2 linked regions of the Lacticaseibacillus paracasei subsp. paracasei genome follow. The protein of the gene in region 1 interacts with the protein of each later gene in a pairwise test. Links are inferred from orthologs where the notes say so. Each region holds a gene or a part of one and is shown in the gene's direction. Other genes may lie near its edges.

The links.
Region 2: the proteins of LBPC_RS04630 (region 1) and topA interact in binary tests that used the Escherichia coli proteins (3 or more experiments, as listed by UniProt). The link is inferred for Lacticaseibacillus paracasei subsp. paracasei from one-to-one orthologs.

What each region holds. Positions count from the first base shown.
Region 1 is NZ_AP012541.1:906,848-917,578, reverse strand. Bases 349-3,249 are described here. They hold LBPC_RS04630 (YigZ family protein), read left to right. Parts: upstream 349-1,424; coding sequence 1,425-2,075; downstream 2,076-3,249. Other genes in these bases: rny (ribonuclease Y), read right to left, coding at 2,169-3,249; LBPC_RS04635 (helicase-related protein), read right to left, coding at 349-1,397. In the rest of the region: more of LBPC_RS04635, read right to left, coding at 135-348; more of rny, read right to left, coding at 3,250-3,740; recombinase RecA, read right to left, coding at 4,042-5,103; LBPC_RS04615 (competence/damage-inducible protein A), read right to left, coding at 5,160-6,401; pgsA (CDP-diacylglycerol--glycerol-3-phosphate 3-phosphatidyltransferase), read right to left, coding at 6,776-7,369; LBPC_RS04605 (helix-turn-helix domain-containing protein), read right to left, coding at 7,366-8,295; ymfI (elongation factor P 5-aminopentanone reductase), read right to left, coding at 8,382-9,110; EF-P 5-aminopentanol modification-associated protein YfmH, read right to left, coding at 9,110-10,402; EF-P 5-aminopentanol modification-associated protein YfmF, read right to left, coding at 10,399-10,731.
Region 2 is NZ_AP012541.1:1,392,107-1,402,830, forward strand. The notes cover bases 3,179-6,072. They hold topA (type I DNA topoisomerase), read left to right. Parts: upstream 3,179-3,530; coding sequence 3,531-5,615; downstream 5,616-6,072. Other genes in these bases: dprA (DNA-processing protein DprA), read left to right, coding at 3,179-3,261; trmFO (methylenetetrahydrofolate--tRNA-(uracil(54)-C(5))-methyltransferase (FADH(2)-oxidizing) TrmFO), read left to right, coding at 6,031-6,072. In the rest of the region: LBPC_RS06880 (S41 family peptidase), read left to right, coding at 1-220; ribosome biogenesis GTPase YlqF, read left to right, coding at 782-1,642; LBPC_RS06895 (ribonuclease HII), read left to right, coding at 1,626-2,384; more of dprA, read left to right, coding at 2,446-3,178; more of trmFO, read left to right, coding at 6,073-7,350; tyrosine recombinase XerC, read left to right, coding at 7,475-8,371; ATP-dependent protease subunit HslV, read left to right, coding at 8,619-9,143; ATP-dependent protease ATPase subunit HslU, read left to right, coding at 9,187-10,596; LBPC_RS06930 (aldose 1-epimerase family protein), read left to right, coding at 10,632-10,724. UniProt on the Escherichia coli protein: Releases the supercoiling and torsional tension of DNA, which is introduced during the DNA replication and transcription, by transiently cleaving and rejoining one strand of the DNA duplex.

The sequences.
Region 1 (10,731 bases):
TCCAGTAATCATCTTAAAGCGGGCTAAACAACTACTGCACAATCGGGGTGCTATCAACTTGCTGCCAGCTAACAACGCCTTCAACGTCGGACTACGATCAACATGGCGATCACACCCGCAACAACGCATCACCATCACCGTCCATTCATCATGACAATCTGACGTTTGGCCGCTAACAATGCTAACGTATAGCGATCCGTGAAAAAGACAACCGGATCGTCGGCACTATCGGCTGCCCGCCCGGCTCGACCAGCGATCTGTACTAGCGCCGAGGCCGTGAATGCCCGATCGGCTGCAGCCACGACCCCAACCGCACACTTGGGCACCGTTACGCCGCGTTCCAAAATTGTCGTCGTGACTAAAACCTGAATTTGCCGCTGACGAAAAGCCGTTATTTTCTCTGCCCGTAGACGGTCCGTGCTAGCAACGCCAGCTACCCTTAGCCCGTTACGTTGAACAAGCGCAGCAATTTGAGGCGCCCAGCTGATCTTAGGAACAAACAGCAAACATGACCGCCCTGTCGCCACGACATCACGCACCCACTTCACGATGGCAGGTGGCAACTGGGACGGTAATTTTTTAAAATTCATCAACCGAATCGCTGGAACTGGCAAAGGGTGCCCGTGAAATCGACGAAACAATCGACTGACCATCAACCCTTTACGCATCGCCGCCTTCAATGGCCGATCCGGCGTTGCCGTTAAATAAACAACCGGTCCACGCCGGGCACCTTGAACAGCCCGATGGAGCATGGGTGTTCCCGCCATCGGAAACGCATCGACCTCATCAACGACAATCAGATCAAAAGCCCGATGAAATCGTAATAATTGATGCACGGTGGCCAGCAACAAATCACTGTCAGTTTGATCAAAATGACCGCCATATCGAACGGCGATGGGGGTGGTTGCAAAGGCAGTTCGCAGTCGCGGCGCAAGCTCCCGAATAACATCAATTCTCGGCGAAACAATAGCCACGCGCTTGCCTTGTTGTACCATCTGTGAAATGGTCGGAAAAAGCATCTCGGTTTTGCCAGCACCTGTCACTGCCCAAATCAAATGATCAGCCCCTGCTGTAACACTCGTTTGTAAAGCTGTTGACGCTTTTTGCTGGGCAGGCGTCAATGTCCCGTGCCACGTTAATAAGCCGTCGCCAACAGGCCGGTGCGGCTGTTCAAAGCGGTAAAGCAAATCACGATTTGTTAAGCGGCCTAAACTCACGCAAGCTGAACAATAAAACCGCCCATCAGGCAATTGAACTGGCTTTCGATCACCGCAACGTTGGCAACACCAGCGCCCGTGTTCTTGAATCAACGCTGGCAGTGATGTGGCCTGTGCTATATTAGAAACGGTTAAGCGCATCAGTTCATTTTCTGTCAATTGTGCCCCAGCAAGATTCATCATGATCACCTCATAAGGAGATTACGCATGTCAGAGCAATATCTTACCATCCAACAAACCGGCAACTACACAAATACCATTAAAAAATCGCGTTTCATCACCCATCTTGCGCGTATCAAGGATGAAGACGATGCCAAGGCCGTCATTGCGCAAGTATCAAAGGAAAACGCCAAAGCTACCCACAATGTTTTTGCTTATGTTCTTGGCGATACCAATCAAATTCAACGCGCAAGCGATAATGGCGAGCCTTCTGGAACTGCCGGTGCCCCAACACTGGAGGCTTTGTTGCAGCATGACTTGCGTGATGTGGTAGCCGTCACGACTCGTTACTTTGGCGGCATTAAACTTGGTGCTGGCGGACTCATCCGGGCGTATGCAGGCAATGCCAACACGGCGATCGAAACCATCGGCATTGTGGCGCGCATCAAACAAAAAGCTGTAACTTTTACCATTCCTTACGCTGACTTTGATCCAATTCAGCATTTTTTGACAACCAATCATTTGTCAATTGCGAACACTGATTACGGGACTGCTGTTACCATCACCCTGTATCTAGATGATGAGCATTTGCAGGCGACGCTCGCGGCCCTAAATGATTTCTTGAATGGACAGTTTTCGCCTACCATTGGCGCCAGTCAATACCGCGAAGTCCCTTTACCAAGAAAGCCTAAGCTCTAAGAGGACATCTAACTGTCTAACAATAATGTCCGAACTAAAACAGCATAAAAAATACAGTACCCACCAACTTTGTGCTGGTGGGTACTGTGTTTTTTACTTGGCGTATTCCACAGTCCTTGTCTCCCGAATCACGGTGACTTTGATATGGCCTGGATACTCCAGTTCTTTTTCAATTTCATTGCGAATATCACGAGCCAAGATGACGCTCTGATCATCAGAGAGCTTTTCCGGTTGGACGATGACCCGGACTTCTCGACCTGCTTGAATAGCGAAACTATGATCCACGCCAGCATGACTGTTGGCGATTACTTCTAGTTTCTCCAAACGATGAAGATAGTTCTCAAGCGATTCCGACCGCGCGCCTGGGCGGGCAGCTGAAATCGCATCTGCTGCGGCAACCAGTACCGAAATGACACTGGTTGGTTCAACGTCACCATGATGCGATGCAATGGCGTTGATGACCGTCTTTGGTTCCTTGTACTTCGTTGCCAGCTCAACCCCGATTTCAACGTGAGATCCGTCAACTTCATGGTCAAGCGCCTTGCCTATATCATGTAATAACCCCGCGCGTTTCGCTAAGGTGACATCTTCTCCTAATTCAGCAGCCATCACACCAGTCAGTTTGGCGACCTGAATCGAATGATCCAGAACGTTCTGACCGTAACTCGTACGGAAGTGCAATCGGCCCAAAATCTTAATCAGATCGGGATGCATATTATGGATACCGACGTCGAAAATGGCTTGTTCACCAATTTCACGAATCCGGTCGTCCATTTCTTTGCGCGCCTTATCAACCATTTCCTCAATTCGTGCTGGATGGATCCGACCATCTTGAATGAGTTTTTCCAAAGCAATTCGCGCGATTTCCCGGCGAATTGGGTCAAAGCCGCTCAAAACAACGGCTTGTGGGGTATCATCAATAATCAAATCGATACCTGTCAAAGTCTCAAGTGTCCGAATATTTCGACCTTCACGGCCGATGATTCGGCCTTTCATGTCGTCATTTGGCAAGTTCACCACGGTCACTGTCGTTTCGGCAACGATGTCAGAAGCGCTGCGCTGAATCGCATCGGCGATCAACACTTTAGCTTTCTTATCCGCGGCTTCCTTAGCTTCATCTTCGCTTTCTTTGATCATCACGGCGCGTTCATGCGTCAGTTCTGATTGTGTCTGGTCAAGAATCTGCTGCCGAGCCTGTTCATGAGTCAACTCGGCGATCCGTTCAAGTTCTGTGTGCTGTTTACTGATTTCTGAAGAGATATCTTGTTCACGTTCATCTAGCTGTTGCTGCCGCTTGTTCAAATTTGCTTCCCGGTCAGCAAGACTTTGTTCCTTGCGATCTAGCGTATCGTCCCGCCGATCCAAAGTATCCTCTCGCTGATTCAGTCGATGTTCCGACTTCTGGACTTCTGTCCGCCGATCTTTCAATTCATCTTCAAGTTGGGTTCGATAGCGATGATTCTCGTCTTTTGCTTCCAGCAGTTTTTCTTTTTTTAAAGTCGCTGCTTCTTTTTTAGCGGCCTCAATAATGCCTTCTGCTGTCTGCGTCGCTCGATCCAAATTGTTCTGGTGGAGCTTCTTTTGAAGTGCAAATCCGATCAATAAACCGACCGCTAAAGCGATGACTGCTGCGAGGGTTATTGAGACCAGTGTTACTGAACTCATCATTTCACCTCCGCATCATCTAAGCGATTCAATCAAATTTTGATCAAAATCTTTGATGCTTTTTTAAATTATTACACCTCTATTAGTTTACGTGCTAGGGTGCAAGGTGTCAACCGAAGCGGGAGGCGCACAGCGGCGCCTAAAAACCAGCATTAAAGCAGTCTTAAGTCTGGGTGATGCTTTTTACGAACTGAGAAAAATAAAACATATATCAAATCTCCTTAAGACCGCTCAGATAAAAAAACTTGCGCCATCGGACTCATCACATCCGACAACAGCAAGTTGACTCATGACTCATGATTCATACTTCAGCCTGTTGATGTATTTCGGGTTGATCTTCACTGACCGAAGCCGTCTCCCGACCAGGTGCGGCTGCCATACCATAAGCCACGCGAACCTGTTGTTTAATCGTCTGCTGAAGATCAGCGTGGTTATCAAGATATGTCTTAGCGTTTTCGCGACCTTGGCCGATGCGTTCACCTTGATACGCGTACCATGACCCTGCTTTTTCAACAATATCTCTCTCAACGGCCATGTCGACAAGTTCGCCAGTTTGCGAAATGCCTTGGCCATACATGATATCCACAATTGCTGTTCGAAAAGGCGGTGCCACCTTATTCTTGACCACTTTGATTTTAGTGCGATTGCCGACGACATCTGCGCCTGTCTTGATCTGTTCCGACCGCCGGATTTCTAACCGAACAGTCGCATAAAACTTCAATGCACGACCACCTGGTGTCGTTTCCGGACTCCCAAAAATGATCCCGACTTTCTCACGAATCTGATTAATGAATAAAGCAATCGTTTTTGTCTTATTGATGGAACCGGATAACTTACGTAACGCCTGTGACATTAATCGGGCTTGCAAGCCAACATGGGCATCCCCCATATCGCCCTCAATCTCAGCCCGCGGCACCAAAGCAGCAACTGAATCAATCACCACAATATCAATGGCACCAGACGCGACTAGTTCATCAGCAATCTCCAGCCCTTGTTCGCCTGTGTCTGGCTGGGAGAGCAATAATTCGTCAATATTGACGCCCAAAGCAGTTGCGTACTTGGGATCCATCGCATTCTCGGCATCAATATAGGCGGCAGTACCGCCTTGCTTCTGCACTTCAGCAACAGCATGCAGCGCGACGGTTGTTTTGCCGGAACTTTCCGGTCCATAAATTTCGACAATTCGTCCGCGCGGAAAGCTCCCAACACCAAGTGCATCATCAACGGCAAGTGAGCCGCTAGAGACAACGGAAACGCGCGTGTCCGCCTTAGCACCCATTCGCATAATCGCGCCTTTACCAAAATTTTTTTCAATCTTTTTCAGTGCAACATCCAATGCTTTCTGGCGTTCGTCTCCTGCCATCTTGCCGCCTCCTCTTGCGTAAACCTGACGTATTAACGTGTTAAAGAATGATTCTGTTAGGCCTGCAGCGCCCTTAATGCAAGCATCATACCAGTCATCACAGCACGCTGCCGAACATCATTGCGACCGCCAGGAAAATGGTAAACATGTGCTTCAGGCAGTTGGCCGCGCCGCGCTAAACCGATCCAAACCGTACCAGCAGGCTGTCCTTCCAGCGTGTCTGGACCGGCAACGCCGGTAAAGCTGACACTTATATCCGCCGCTGCCTTACGCCGAGCATGTTCAGCCATCGCCTTGGCTGTAAATGCGCTGACAACTCCGTGTGCCGCTAATTCGCGAGCATCAATTGCCAAAAAAGCGGCCTTTGTTGCAAGTGAGTAAGTGACAAAACCGCCCTTAAAATAAGTGGATACCCCCGGCACATCGCCTAACGCTGCTTGAAATGCGCCAGCAGTCAAACTCTCAGCTGCAGTAATTTGCATATCATTTGCCGCAAGCGTCTTCACAACCTCTTTTGCCAAACTATTGTCGTCACCGTAGCCGTAAAAATATTGACCATCACGATCCATGATGGCACCGATCATTGGTTCTAACTTTGCATCAGCGTCTTTTTCGGTAGCGCCACTGGCAGTGACGCGCACCGTCACCTCATGATCCTTGATATAAGTTGCAATGGTCGGATCGGTTTGGTTGGCAATCAAGTCGTCCAGATCTGTCACTAGTTGCGATTCGCCAATGCCAAAGAAACGTAAGACCCGGCTGACCATAATTTCCGCGTGGCCGCTCCATTTTGCTAGCCGCGGCAGCAGTTCATGATCAACCATCGGAACGAATTCCTTCGGTGGTCCCGGCAATAAGACATAGGTGTGCTGCCCATTGACGATCCACGCGCCAACCGCTAAGCCAACCCGATTGACCAAAATATCGGCGCCTTCCGGATACATGGCCTGTAATTGATTATTAGGCGTCATTGGCCGCTGCTGTTGCTTGACGCGCGCCTGTAATTTAGCCATAGCGTCAGGATCTTCAACCAATTTGCGGTTCAAGTGCGCTGCCAATGTTTGCTTGGTCAGATCATCTGGTGTCGGTCCTAACCCGCCAATCAAAATAACTAAATTACTGCGACTTTCCGCCAACTTAATGGCCTCCCCAAGTCGCGGCCCGTTGTCTCCCACCACCTGTTGATGGTAGCTATCAATACCCAGTGCTGTCAGTTGCTTAGCCATATAGGCACCATTTGTGTTAGTAATCTGTCCCATCAGGATCTCTGTCCCGACAGCAATAATCTCTGCTTGCATACTTTTCCCACCTAACAATAGAATTCGTTTTTTAAGGTACTTGACCTGACATTTTTAAAAAAAGTTGCAACTAAATAGCTGTATGGTGCTTAGATACTTCTTCACTAAGGTAAGCGTGCATTTTTTGTTGGCTGATTCATGCTTTGCTCGCAACCGGGCCTGCTGGTCCAAAAGCTTGCACATAGGGATCTCCGTATTTGCTGGTGGGGGTTCCCCACCCAGCTTAGGTTAGTGGCGACTTCACGCTGCGCTCGCAAACGCGCTCGCAGTCGCAGAAACCTACGTTCAAGGCCACTTACACTCCGGTTTCTAATCGCTCCTGCTCGCGCTCTACAAAAATACCCAAGCACCTGCCTGGGTATTGGAATAACTTATTATTGATGACTTGAACCGAATGAGTCCTTGAACACACCACGGTTTTTGTAGAAGTATTCGACACCTGAGTAAATCGTGAAGAAAACGGCGACATAGAACAGGATCAGTGCAAACGGCACATTGATATTGTTAAACCATGCGTTGTTTAGCATCAAGAAAATAATGGCAAACATTTGCGCGTTTGTTTTGATTTTTCCCGGCCAAGCCGCTGCTAAGACTTCACCTTCGTTTGAAAGCAATAAGCGTAATCCGGTTACGGCTAATTCACGCCACAGGATAATCGCGGTTCCCCATGCTGGAATCTGACCATTGGCCGTCAGAAAGATGAAGGCAGTCATAACCAGCAGTTTGTCAGCCAGTGGATCGGCAAATTTACCGAAATTAGTGACCAAATGCTTGCGTCGGGCAATTTGACCGTCAGCAAAGTCGGTTAAAGAGGCCACAATAAAAATAATCAGCGCGATAAACCAGCTCAAGGCGACCTTAGTTCCTGCAAGTGTCAGATACCCAGCCGGCCAATCAAGTGCCAGCAGGATCGTGAAAACAGGAATCAGAAAAATTCGGATGAGCGTTAATTTATTCGGAAGATTCATTCTTGCGAACCCTCGCTTTCTGTTGCATCAGCCGTGAAGGTGATGGTCCGTACGATGCTGGTTCCCTTTGAGATATCAACACTCTGACCATTGAGCTTGATGGTGGTCGCAGTTGCATTGCCTGACCGCACTTGGAATGTCGTGACGTTGTCTGGCAATGTCACTTCTTGCGAATTACCTGATGTCAATGAACCTTGCCACGTCGTTGAGCCGTTCACAATTACTGAAATCCAAGCAGTGGCGCCGGTTGCACCAAGCGTTAACTTGTTACCCGTCTTCGGCAGATTCTTTAAAGTAACTGCCTGAGTAGCACCATTGGCATCCGCTACAGAAATGTCCAATTTCGAACTCTTTTTAGTACTCTTCTTGGACGACTTCTCCGCAGTCTTCGAAGAACTAGAAGCCGCTGATGTCTTGCTTGTTTTCGAAGATGTCGACGATTTCGAAGTCTTGGATGTACTACGCTTCGATGAGACCGCAACACTTTCTGAATCTGTCGGGATCGTTTGCTTGGGTCCTGATTGGTAAACCAACATGATGACATAGATCACAATGACTGCCACGACAACAATTGCAGCAATCGCAATTTGCGGTAAATAACGCCGCAAACGGTTAACCGGACTCGCTTCTTCGGCGCGGGTTGCCCGAGTCTTATTTTCAACTGATTGTGCTGCATACTCTTGGGGTTGAGGTTCCGGGATGTCCTGCTGGAATTGCGTCAGCAACGCATCCCCATCAAGGCCGACAGTGTCAGCATATTGTTTAATAAAGGCACGCACATAAAAGTCGCCTGGCAGCGCATCAAAATTACCTTCTTCGATCGCGATCAGGTAGCGTTTTTGAATCTTGGTGATCTGTTGAAGATCATCAATCGTATAGCCTTTTTGAATCCGGGCGTCCCGTAATTTTTGCCCAATTTCATCCATAAGTTTTATTCACCCGCTATTTTTTATTGACCATTTTCAGTATATCATGAAAAACCAACTGCAAGCCTTAAGAAATCCTTTGTTTCCTAGATTCGCCAGCCACCTGTAACATATAAAGTTTGTCCTGTTAGATAAGCAGCATCTTTTGCAACTAGCATAGTCACATAGTAACTAATATCTTGTGGGGTCGCAAATCGTGCAGCAGGAATTTCCTCTCGAACCTTGGTCAAGGTCGCTTGATCAAACATTTTAGTGTTCATTTTTGTTGTCACTGCACCTGGCGCGACCACATTGACCGTGATGCCCAGACTGGCCACTTCCTGAGCATAGGCTTTTGCAAAGGCACTTTGCGCGCCTTTGACAGTACTATAGGCCACTTCCATCGCTGAACCTGCGCCACCATAGACAGACCCGATAAAGACAACGCGGCCATGACCGGACTGTGCTAATTTGTGCTCGATCTTCGTTAAAAGAGCCATCGGCGTCAATAGATGCACGCGCATCAAAGTTGTTAATTCAGAAACGGTTGTATCTTTAAATAAATGATAATACGTCATCCCTGCCGCAAAAATGACCGCGTCCAAGCTAAAAAGCTGGGCCGTCAAATCATCCAAATGACGATCATCAGTTAAATCATACTGTAACGGAATAAAATCCTGATTCGGATACGCCGCTTGAAAAGTCGCAATTTGGCTGGTAACCACTTGTTCGTGTTCAAAATAGTGCAGGTACAATGACCAGCCATCGTGGGCCAACTTTTTAGCCACCGCTTGGCCAATGTCACCCGACGCACCAACAATCAAAGCTGCTCGCATCAATCTGCCTCCGGAATCATATCTAAAACGGTCAATGCTTTCGCCTGAAAAACCTGATCAATCATAGCTTGTAAATCCGCTAGCGTGATGCTGCTCAAAATCTCGGGGAAATCAAACAAACTCGCCTGGCCAAAACTCAACGCACTTAGCTGATTGGCCACACCATTCAGTCCGTTAAGGCCAGCGTAGTATTTACCCAGTGACGCCCGCTTAATTAGAGCAACCCGGTCGCGGGTCAAATCCGGCTGTGTCGCTGCGTTTAGCAACACATGTTTGATCGCATCACTTAATGCGTGCGGATCATCGGTATCACCACCGACCAAGCCATAACTAAAGCTGCGCTGGTTCGTAAAATCAAAATCAAATGAGTCATCAATCAATCCTCGGTCATACCAATCTTGATATAACTGGGAAGAATCGCCAAACAGAACTTCTAACAAGAGCCGAATGGTTAATTGGTACCGCCAGCCCTCAGCCGTTGTAGGAATCGCAACCTGCCCTTTGATGCCGACCAGCGTCTTTGGGCGACTAATTGGCATCTCCAACTGGCGATATGGCACGATATCATCCGTCTGCAAATCCGCGTGAACGCCACGCACAATCGCCTGTGGCGCCGGAAACTGTTTGGCTGCTTGATTAGCCGCAACAAAAGCCATAATGGCATCAGCATCAATATTTCCCACAACAATCAATGTCATGTTGCTTGGTTGATAGAAAACCCGATGAATCGTATACAACATTTCCGGCGTGATTTGGGCAATACTTGCCACTGTGCCAGCCACATCAACATGCGCCGGATGGTTTGGAAAAAGGTTTTCTAACAAACCGGCATAACCGCGCCACCCTGGATCATCCTGATACATTTGAATTTCTGACCCGATAATGCCTTGCTCCTTAGCAACTGATGCCTTAGAAAAAAATGGCGTTTGCACAAAATCCAGTAAAATCTGTAAGTTCTTCGTCAGCTGCGTTGTTGTAGAGAATAAAAAACTCGTTTTGGTCGCACTCGTGAATGCATTTGCTGATGCCCCAGTTTCACCAAAAAGATCAAAGGCATCATGATCTTCCTTTTCAAATAGCTTGTGCTCAAGAAAGTGGGCAATTCCGGCCGGATAAGTCACCATCTGTTTGCCATTTGGTGCAAATTGCGTATCAATCGAACCATAATCGGTTGTCATGATCGCATAGCTTTTGTGATACGCGGGGCGAGGCACAACTTGCAATCGCAGCCCGTTCGATAGCGTGGTCGTGATCACCGTTTCATCGACATCACTAAAATACTGTGTCTTCATTCGCTATCCTCCCCAGTCAAGAAATAGGTGGCCTGCAATTTCATATCTGCGGCGGCCTGTTGAACCGCTTGGCGATCAACCGCCTTAATCCGCTGAGCAAACTCATCAAAATTCTGTGGCGCATCTGGTACTAACAACTGATACAACGCCTGATTTGTCAAAAACCGTGGGCTGTCATAGGCGGCACGCTGATGATCCAAAATGCCGTCCTTCACGGCCTTCAATAGGGCGTCAGAAAAATCGCCATTGACCACTGCCGCCAACTGATCACGAATAAGATCAGCAACTTGCTGACGATCTTTTCCTTCAATCCCGGTTTGAACCAGCAT
Region 2 (10,724 bases), 480 kb from region 1 along the record:
ACAAATGCTCACGGCACTTAAAGTCGGCTCCGTCACTGTCAATAGTCAATACGACGATGCCACCCAAGCAGCTGTCAAAACGTTCCAGCAAGCAAATAAGCTTGACGCAACAGGAACGGCTGATCAGGATACGTTGGCAACGCTCGCGCAGAAGTTGAGTGCACAGTTGACAAAGGATGATCCGATGATGAAGGCGGCTGTGGATGCAGTAGCCAAGTGAAAATCAAATAGGTTATGATATGCGCGTATATGCCTTTTAGGAGGTGTGTACGCGTTTTTTTCGCACGTTCAATGATCCGCATTTTCGTGTTGTCATGGTTGACTGGGAAAATTATGCCAGTGCGCTTACCGCAAAGTTTCGCCAATTATATAGTCGAACGCGGGATTCAAAGGCCTTATTTGAAGTTTATTCAGCGATGAAGGATGATCCCGTTTTTAAGCAAACGTGGGATCAGCTAAAGGTCGAAGAGTTAGGTGAAGAACGATTGCTGCTCAGCGTCCCTAACGCCGGAGAGCTCTATTTCGTTGAGACTTTTCTTAAGTTTTTGGGGAATGGTGATTTTATCGGCGTGCAACTGCCTGGGGATGAAGGAACTCGCAAGAGGCTTGGTGAGATGGTTAGCGACTAAAAAGTGCATGACTGAGCGGCCCGACACATTTTTCGGCTATCATAGTTTAAAAACAGGCAGTTGTTACTTTTCACATAAATACAGTATGCTAGTCGTTAGGAAATAGTTCATACTGAGATTTTAATTGTCTTAGTCCTAAAGGAGTTACACAAATGGCACAAATTCAATGGTTTCCCGGTCACATGGCCAAAGCCCGGAAACAAGTTCAAGAAAAGATTAAACAAGTCGACCTCGTGCTTGAAGTTGTCGATGCGCGGACACCGGAATCGTCGCGCAATCCGATGTTGGATGAGCTGGTGGCTGACAAGCCGCGCATTATGGTGCTGAATAAGCAGGATTTGGCTGATCCGGCGTTGACGGCGGCGTGGGTCCAATATTATCAGGATCAAGGGTTTGCGGCGATTGCGATTGATGCCCAGCATGCCAAGCGGTTGCAGCAAATTCCGCAATTGGCGACGAAGTTGTTGGCGGAAAAGATTGCTCGGAAAAAGGCGCGCGGCATTCGTAATCCGATGATTAAGGCGATGTGTATTGGCATCCCCAATGTCGGCAAGTCGACGGTGTTAAATCGTCTGGTTCGGCGTAACATCGCGGTGACCGGCAACAAACCAGGCGTGACGAAGAATCAACAGTGGTTGAAGGCCAGTGATAACTTTCAATTGCTTGATACCCCTGGGATTCTTTGGCCGAAGTTTGCCTCACAAACAATTGGGATGCGGTTAGCCTTTACAGGTGCAATTGCCGATGCAGTTTTCCAAGAAGACATGGTTGGCTTGTATGGGCTGACTTACTTTATGGCGCATTATCCAGCTGCTTTGAAAAAGGCATACCATGTCACCGATGATGATTTAAATGAAGCGCCCCATGACCTGCTGGTTAAGTTGACGAAATCACAAGGTTTCGCTGAGGCTTACGATCGGATGGCTGAGCGCTTGATTTTTGATGCACGACAAGGAAAATTGGGACGCTTTACCCTCGAGAAGCCTGGTGAGACAGATGCCGACGCTGAGTGAGTACAAAGCATTGCTGGCTGCTGACGAAGTTGCACCGGCTATTTTGGCGGCACTTAAAGAAGACAGTCGCATCGGTGCTGGCAAATTACTGGCAGCGTATCAACGGCGACAGGCCCATCAAGCAGCCGAAGAGGTGGCTTTACGTTATCGTAGCAGGTATGAGCGTCAGTTATGGGGAACCTATGAGTATGTCGCTGGGTTAGACGAAGTAGGGCGGGGACCACTTGCTGGCCCTGTCGTGACGGCTGCGGTGATTTTGCCGCACCATTTTCAGTGGCCGGTGAATGACTCGAAACAGCTGACCGCACATGAACGCAATGTGCTTTACCCGCATATTTTAACTGAAGCGATTGTAGTTGGCATTGGCGTGGCTGATAATCGGACGATTGACCGTGAAAATATTTACCATGCGACTGAATTGGCGATGGCTCAAGCCGTTGACCATTTGCGAGTCGCTCCGGAATGTTTGTTGGTGGACGCAATGCACGTGCCAGTCGACTTACCGCAAAAACGCTTAATTAAGGGCGATGCCAACAGCATCAGCATCGCTGCGGCCAGTATTGTTGCTAAAGTGATTCGTGATCGTCTTATGATGATGTACGATAAAATTTATCCTGGTTATGATTTTAAGGACAACATGGGATACGGGACAAAGGCACATCTTGCCGGATTGGCGGCGCACGGCGTTACCCCAATTCATCGCCGCAGTTTTGGGCCTGTCCGTGATCGACTGCGCTCTTAGTGCTTCGTTGAGTGTGTCGATGTCGTGTTTGCGTAGTTTATTTGCGGGAGGACGACCAACAATGACACTGCGCAATTTTTTACTAGCATGGCATATTGCCACACGCCAGAATCCACGGATGGCAGTTGCTTTAGAACAAGCTATCCGAGGAAAAGACGATCTCGCACCGTTTCATGCAGAACTCAAGAAACGTTTGACTGACCAGTATAGTCAACAATTAATTGCTGCCAAACATGTGCCGTTTATGACGTATGTTGATGCTGCTTATCCACCACGATTGCGGGAAATTCCGCAGCCGCCGTTGGTGCTTTTTTATCGTGGGCAGTTAGGTCTGTTGAATCAATTAACGTTAGGGATTGTTGGTTCGCGGCGTGCAACCGGCTATTCAGCAACGGCGCTGGCGCAGTTATTGCCGCAACTACCGTCAATGGTGATTGCAAGTGGACTAGCAGCAGGAGCTGATGCGATGGCGCATGAGGCAGCCCTCAGTGCCCGACTGCCAACGATTGCAGTGATTGCCAACGGCCTTGATCAGGTGTATCCTGCCAAGAACCGCGATTTGCAGGTGCAGATTGCGCATGTTGGGCTTGTTTTAAGTGAGTATCCACCAGCAACCGGCCCGCAGCGGTTTCAATTTGTCGCTCGCAATCGGATTATTGCCGGTATTGCCCATGGTGTGATGGTAACTGAGGCGGAGATGAAAAGCGGCAGTCTCATCACGGCTAACTATGCTTTGCAACATAATCGCGAAGTTTTTGCGTTGCCTAATCGAATTGATGCGCCTTTGGGAGCAGGTACAAATGCGCTGATTCAGGCAGGAGCGGCGTTGGTGACTGGTCCAGAGACGTTGGTAGAAAACTTGAATTTTTACCCTTGAGGTGCACATTTTTGCTTATTTTATAGTAGAAAAAATTTCTTTTGATTTGACAAGAGCAAAATGACTAGCTTATGATAGCAACTGTTTTGAGTCAGCAGGTGGCATTGACCATTAGACTGGCACCAGTTGCGATTGCTTTGATGGTCGCGCCGGTGGCAGATGATCTATTGCCGCCTTAGGACGCATCAATTACTGACGACGAATCGTCAGCATCGCACAAATTAATCAGGGCTTGCCTACTAGGCAATGCCACCGGAAGGAGCGCGTTCATGGCCGACAAGAAGTTAGTCATTGTTGAATCGCCAGCCAAAGCCAAGACTATTGAAAAGTATCTTGGCCGAACCTATAAAGTTGTTGCAAGTTTGGGGCACATTCGCGATCTACCTAAGAGTCAGATGGGGGTCGATGTCGATAACGACTACGAGCCAAAGTACATTTCGATTCGCGGCAAAGGCGATGTGATTAAATCCCTTAAAAAAGATGCTAAAAAAGCTAGCAAGATTTATCTCGCAGCCGATCCGGATCGTGAAGGAGAAGCCATTGCATGGCATGTCAGTCACATTTTAGGTTTGGATCCAAAAGCCAAAAATCGCGTCGTTTTTAACGAAATTACGAAAGATGCCGTTAAAAATGCGTTCAAAACCCCTCGTGGCATTGATATGGATCTTGTAGATGCCCAGCAGGCACGGCGGATTTTGGATCGACTGGTAGGCTATTCCATCAGTCCTTTATTATGGAAGAAAGTTAAAAAGGGCCTGAGTGCTGGCCGCGTTCAAAGTGTTGCGCTAAAGCTGATTATTGATCGCGAAAATGAAATCAAAAACTTCACGCCAGAAGAATACTGGTCATTAGACGCTGAGTTCCAAAAGGGCCGTAGTAAAAAGTTCAGTGCTAGTTTCTATGGCCTGAAGAATAAAAAGCAGGCTTTAAAGAACAACGAGGCCGTTCAAAAGATTTTGGGTCAAGTGGACAAAACTAAGCCGTTTGCTGTGACGAATGTTGTTAAAAAAGAACGCAAACGCTTCCCATCCCCGCCATTCACAACCAGTACCTTGCAGCAGGAAGCTAACCGTAAGTTGGGATTCCGCACCCGAAAGACCATGATGTTGGCCCAGCAACTGTATGAAGGAATTAACTTAGGTGGTAAGTTAGGCACCGTTGGGCTGATCACGTACATGCGGACCGACTCGACTCGCGTGTCAAATGTTGCCAAAACTGAAACCAGCCATTACCTGCATGAGAAATACGGCGAAGCTTATGCTGCTGTCAAAATTCGCCAAGGTAAACTGCAGGAAGGGGCACAAGATGCCCACGAAGCCATTCGGCCAACCAGCACATTACGGACACCGGATAGTTTGACGGCAGTTCTGGACAAAGATCAGATGAAACTTTATCGGCTGATCTGGAGTCGGTTTGTTGCCAGTGAAATGACCCCGGCGATTATTGACACTGTGGCCGTGACGTTAGACCAAAACGGTGTGACTTTCCGCGCCAACGGTAGTCAGACTAAGTTTGAAGGGTTTACCAAGTTGTATGTCTCATCACGTGACAGCGATCAAAAGGACAATATTTTGCCACCGCTTGCAGTTGGTGATGATGTCAAAATGTTGAAGACCGATCCGGCTCAACACTTTACACAGCCACCAGCCCGTTACTCGGAAGCAAACCTTGTCAAAGCGCTTGAAGAAAATGGCGTTGGTCGTCCGTCAACTTATGCGCCAACTATCGAAACCATTCAGAAACGTTACTACGTGAAACTGAATGCTCGCCGGTTTGAACCGACTGAATTAGGTGAGATCGTCAACAGCTTGATCGTTGAATTCTTCCCGGACATCGTGAATATCAAATTTACGGCGAACGTCGAATCTGAACTTGATGGGATTGAAACCGGCGAGGCTGATTGGGTTAAGGTGATTGATCAGTTCTATAAGCCATTTGAAAAAGAAGTGGCTCACGCCGAAACTGGGATCGCGAAGATTCAAATCAAAGACGAACCAGCCGGCTTCAACTGTGACATCTGCGGTGCGCCGATGGTTATCAAAATGGGTCGTTATGGTAAGTTTTACGCCTGTTCCCGATTCCCGGATTGCCGCAACACCAAGGCCATTGTCAAAGAGATCGGGGTTGTCTGCCCGAAATGTCATATCGGTCAAGTTGTTGAACGTAAGAGCAAGCGTAACCGCGTCTTCTATGGTTGCTCGCGTTATCCAGACTGCGACTTTGTCTCATGGGACAAACCAGTCGGCCGCGATTGCCCGGTCTGCGGACATTTCTTAGTTGAGAAAAAGAGCAAAGCTGGCACCCAAGTTGTCTGCCCAAATAACGATTATAAAGAAGCCTTACAAAAAGCATAATTTGAGAAAGCAGTGAGTATGTTATCTTTGTACTCACTGTTTTTTTCGGGTAAACTTGGGCAGAGTGTGAACAGGCGCGCTTAGAAACCGGAGCCTAAATGGCTGGGCTTTGGCCATTTAGGCTTGAGGTCCTTATGTGCAGGTTTCTGCGCCTGTTTGCGCGTTTCGGAACCGGAGCATCACCAGCCTTGAAGTCTAAATGGCTGAACTTTGGCCATTTAGACTTCAAGGTCCTTACACGGAGGTTTCTGCGCCTGATCGCGCCTTTAGAAAACTTGCTCAAAGATTCAGTCTGCCCACAATAGCAAGCTGAGTCGCTACCGCATCAGCAAGCCACAAAAATACACGTGCCGCAAAACTCACATTTTCTCTGAACGAACTAATTGCGCCACGCCACCACAAGGAGGAATCACTCATGCCAACAGTTAATGTCATTGGTGCCGGACTAGCCGGATCAGAAGCAGCCTGGCAAATCGCTCAGGCCGGTGTAGATGTCAACTTATACGAGATGCGTCCCGTTAAAATGACACCTGCTCATCACACGAGCAATTTTGCTGAGCTTGTCTGCACGAATTCACTGCGCGCCAACCAGATCACCAATGCGGTGGGTCTATTAAAGGAAGAAATGCGTCAGTTACATTCAATCATTATTCAAAGTGCTGACGCCACCGCAGTCCCTGCTGGCGGTGCCTTGGCGGTGGATCGCGAACCATTTAGCGAGCTAGTGACCCAAAAGTTGACGAGCAATTCGCATATTCATGTGGTGAATGAGGAATTGTCAGCATTTCCTGATGGGATCACAGTGGTGGCTACCGGTCCGCTAACAGCGCCCGGGTTAGCACAGGCAATTGTTGATCTGAACGGCGAGGCCGGTTTGTCGTTCTTTGACGCAGCCGCACCGATTCTTGATGCGAATACGATCAACGAGGACATTGTTTATAAAAAGTCGCGCTATGATCGTGGCGAAGCCGCCTATTTGAATTGTCCGATGACGAAGGATGAATTCTTGACGTTCTATCAAGCGCTCGTTTCGGCCGAAGTTGCTGAAGGCCATGATTTTGAAAAGATGACGGTTTTTGAAGGCTGCATGCCGATTGAAGTCATGGCCAAACGCGGTATTAAAACTATGTTGTTTGGCCCGCTAAAGCCAGTTGGCCTTGAAGATCCACGGACAGGTAAGGAACCTTACGCGGTTGTCCAGTTGCGTCAAGATAACGCTGCAGCGAGTTTATATAACATGGTCGGATTCCAAACTCATCTTAAATGGGGCGAGCAAAAACGGGTTTTCCGACTAATCCCTGGACTTGAAAACGTGCAAATCGTCCGGTATGGCGTCATGCATCGCAACACTTTCATGAAATCCCCAGTGGTTTTGGAACCAACATATGCATCCAAACGCCGGCCTGATCTGTTCTTTGCAGGCCAGATGACTGGGGTGGAAGGTTATGTTGAAAGCGCCGCCAGCGGTCTGATTGCGGGTACCAATGCGGCCCGTATGGCGCTTGGAGAAACCCCGCTGATTTTTCCCGAAACTACAGCGATGGGGTCAATGGCGGATTACATTACTCACACATCCGCCCATCACTTCCAGCCGATGAATGCGAACTTTGGCATCATGCCAGCGTTAACAGTCAAAGTACGCAATAAAAAAGAACGCAATCAGCAGTTAGCTGATCGTGCATTAAAAGATTTAGCTACTTTCCAAGCAGGTATGAATCGGGTTGAACAAGTTTAAGGACGCAAAAAATCTCGGGTTACCGGGATTTTTTCATTGGTATTTCGGCGGCTTGATGGTGTTGATGCACTGAAAGCGTCAACAATGGCTGCATTTTATGTTAATGTATTATCGGAGGGATTCAATGAAGCCAATTGCAGCGTTTCAGGAGTATCTTGAAGTTGAACGGCAGTATTCACCGGAAACAGTGACGGCTTATTTGAGTGATCTTCGAGAATTTCAGGCGTTTCTCAAGGCCAACGGCGGGTTTACTGACTTTCGGCATGTGGATGATTTAGACGTTCAAACTTATTTGACTGATCTTAACAAACAGGATTTGGCACGGACATCGATTGCCCGAAAAATCAGTAGTTTGAGAAGCTTTTACCGTTATTTGACACGAATTGATGTCGTCAAACGCAACCCATTTGAGCTGGTTGAATTAAAAAAGCAGCATCATCATTTACCACAATTTTTCTATGAAGCCGAGATTCAGGAACTGTTCAAGACAGTTGCTGGCAAAACCCCGCTGGATCAACGTAATCGCGCTTTGTTGGAAGTTTTGTATGGCACCGGTATTCGAGTTTCCGAGTGTGCCAAACTGACATTGAATCAGGTCGATTTCAATACGGCATTACTGTTGATTCATGGTAAAGGCAACAAAGATAGGTATGTGCCCTTTGGACAGTACGCTCAGCAAGCACTACGAACTTATTTAAAAGATGGCCGACAAGTCTTGATGGCTAAAAGTCAGGCACAGCATCGATATGTATTTGTGAACCAGTATGGGCGTCCGATTACCTCGCGTGGCATTGAATATATTTTGGATCAGCTCATCAAGCAGACGACGCTGACAGCTAACATTCATCCCCACATGCTGCGGCATAGTTTTGCAACCCATATGCTGGATCATGGTGCTGACCTGCGAACTGTTCAAGAGCTACTGGGTCATGCAAGTTTATCAACCACACAAATCTACACGCATGTCACCATGGCACATTTAAAAAATGAGTATATGAAATATTATCCGAAGCATAATTAAGACTAAAGCATGATGCAAAAGCAGTCTGAGTTTTTTAAGCTAAGAACATTGGCGATAACAGATTAATCGCTACTTTAGCTGTTTTTATCCGACGAGATACGCAGATAACGCGCTCGCAGTCGCAGAAACCTGCACATAATGACCTGGAAGCCTAAATAGCCAAAATTCAGCCATTTAGGCTTGCAGCCCACTTATGCTCCGGTTTCTAAGCGCTTCTGCTTGCGCTCACTTAAAAAGGAGCATGACTATGACAACAATTGCAGCAGTAAGAAAAGATGGTGTGACCGCTTTGGCCGGTGACGGTCAGGTAACCCTTGGCGAAAAGGTCATCATGAAAGGCAACGCGCAGAAAGTTCGCCGGATCTATCATGATCAAGTCGTCATCGGATTTGCCGGCGGGGTAGCAGATGCTTTCACCCTGCAAGACTGGTTTGAAAAGAAGCTGGAGCATTATGCGGGCAACTTGCGACGTTCCGCAGTTGCGCTGGCTCAAGATTGGCGCAAGGATCCGACCTTGCAGAAACTTGAGGCCATGATGATCGTGATGGATGAGCATGACCTGTTACTTGTATCCGGGTCTGGCGAAGTGATAGATCCAGATGAAGACGTGGTAGCGATCGGCTCTGGCGGCAACTTTGCGCAAGCCGCGGCAATCGCGATGCTGCGGCATGCCCCGGATATGACACCAGCTGACATTGCCAAAGAAGCGGTGAATATCGCAGGAAATATCGATATTTTCACAAACCACAATGTTATTGTCGAAAGCTTTTAGTTTGTAACCGTCGGCAATTACATTGATCTACAGGAGGCTTATGATGGCAGAAGTACAAACCCCAAAACAGATCGTTGAAAAACTCGATCAATATGTCATTGGACAAGATGATGCAAAACGGGCCGTCGCGGTTGCCTTGTATAACCGTTATCGGCGAATGCAATTATCGCCAAAAATGCAAGAAGAGATTAACCCGAAAAACTTACTGATGATCGGACCAACCGGTGTCGGGAAAACCGAAATTGCACGACGACTGGCGAAAATAGTTGAGGCGCCATTTGTGAAGGTGGAAGCGACTAAGTTTACGGAAGTTGGCTACGTTGGCCGTGACGTCGAATCCATGGTCCGAGATCTTGCCGAAACTGCCGTTGCCATGGAAGAAGAGAAGCAATTTTCAAAGGTTCGCATACGTGCCGAAAAAGAAGCCAATAAGCGTTTGGTTAAAATTTTAGTGCCGGCCATTCGTAAGGAAAAGAATACCAATCCGATGGCCGAGATGATGAGCATGTTGCAAGGGATGCAAAATGGCAAAATGCCAGCTGGCGATGATGCAGACGCAGGCGGCGAAGTGACCGATGATATTCGCAATAAGCGTTTGAGCGTGGCAGAGCAACTGGAAAAAGGATTACTTGAAGATCATGAAATCACCGTTGCTGTCAATGATGAGAAAAAAGGCGGTGGCATGGGTGACATGTACGGTCAGATGGGCATTGATCTAAGCGACACCATTGGCGCTTTAATGCCTAAGAAAAAGGTTGAGCGGACCATGACCGTCAAAGAAGCTCGCGAAATCTTCATCAAAGAGGAATCTGACAAACTGGTCAATCATGCCGACATCTATCACGACGCCATTCAAAGTGCCGAGAATAACGGGATCATTTTCATCGACGAAATCGATAAAATTGCTGCAGGAAACAAGCATAATAGCGGCGAAGTTTCGCGTGAAGGTGTGCAGCGAGATATTTTACCGATTGTAGAAGGATCGCAGATTAACACTAAGTATGGTCCTATCAATACGGATCACATCTTGTTCATTGGATCAGGTGCGTTTGCCGAGGCTAAGCCTAGTGATTTGATTGCTGAACTTCAAGGGCGTTTTCCAATTCGGGTTGAATTGAAGGACTTAACCGAAAAAGACTTTGTGCGGATCTTGACCGAGCCAGACAATGCTTTGATCAAGCAGTATATCGCCTTGATTGGTGCAGATGGCGTGAAGATTACCTTCACGAAGGAAGCGGTTGATCGAATTGCAGAGATTGCGACTCAGGTCAACCACGACACTGATAATATTGGAGCGCGGCGACTGGCGACCATTCTTGAAAAACTGCTTGAAGACGTACTTTATGAAGGTCCAGATATGGCGATGGGCAGTGTGACCGTCACCCAGCAATATGTGGATGACAAGATTGGCCATATTGCGGCTGATTCAAACATGACGCGGTATATTTTGTAGTTAACAATAATGTTGTAGGTAAAGGATGAGGATGTATGGTAACGATTGCAAATGACTTTTTGACAGTTAAAATCAGTCGGCATTGTGCTGAACTGACCAGTATCAAAGATAACCTGACAGGCAGGGAG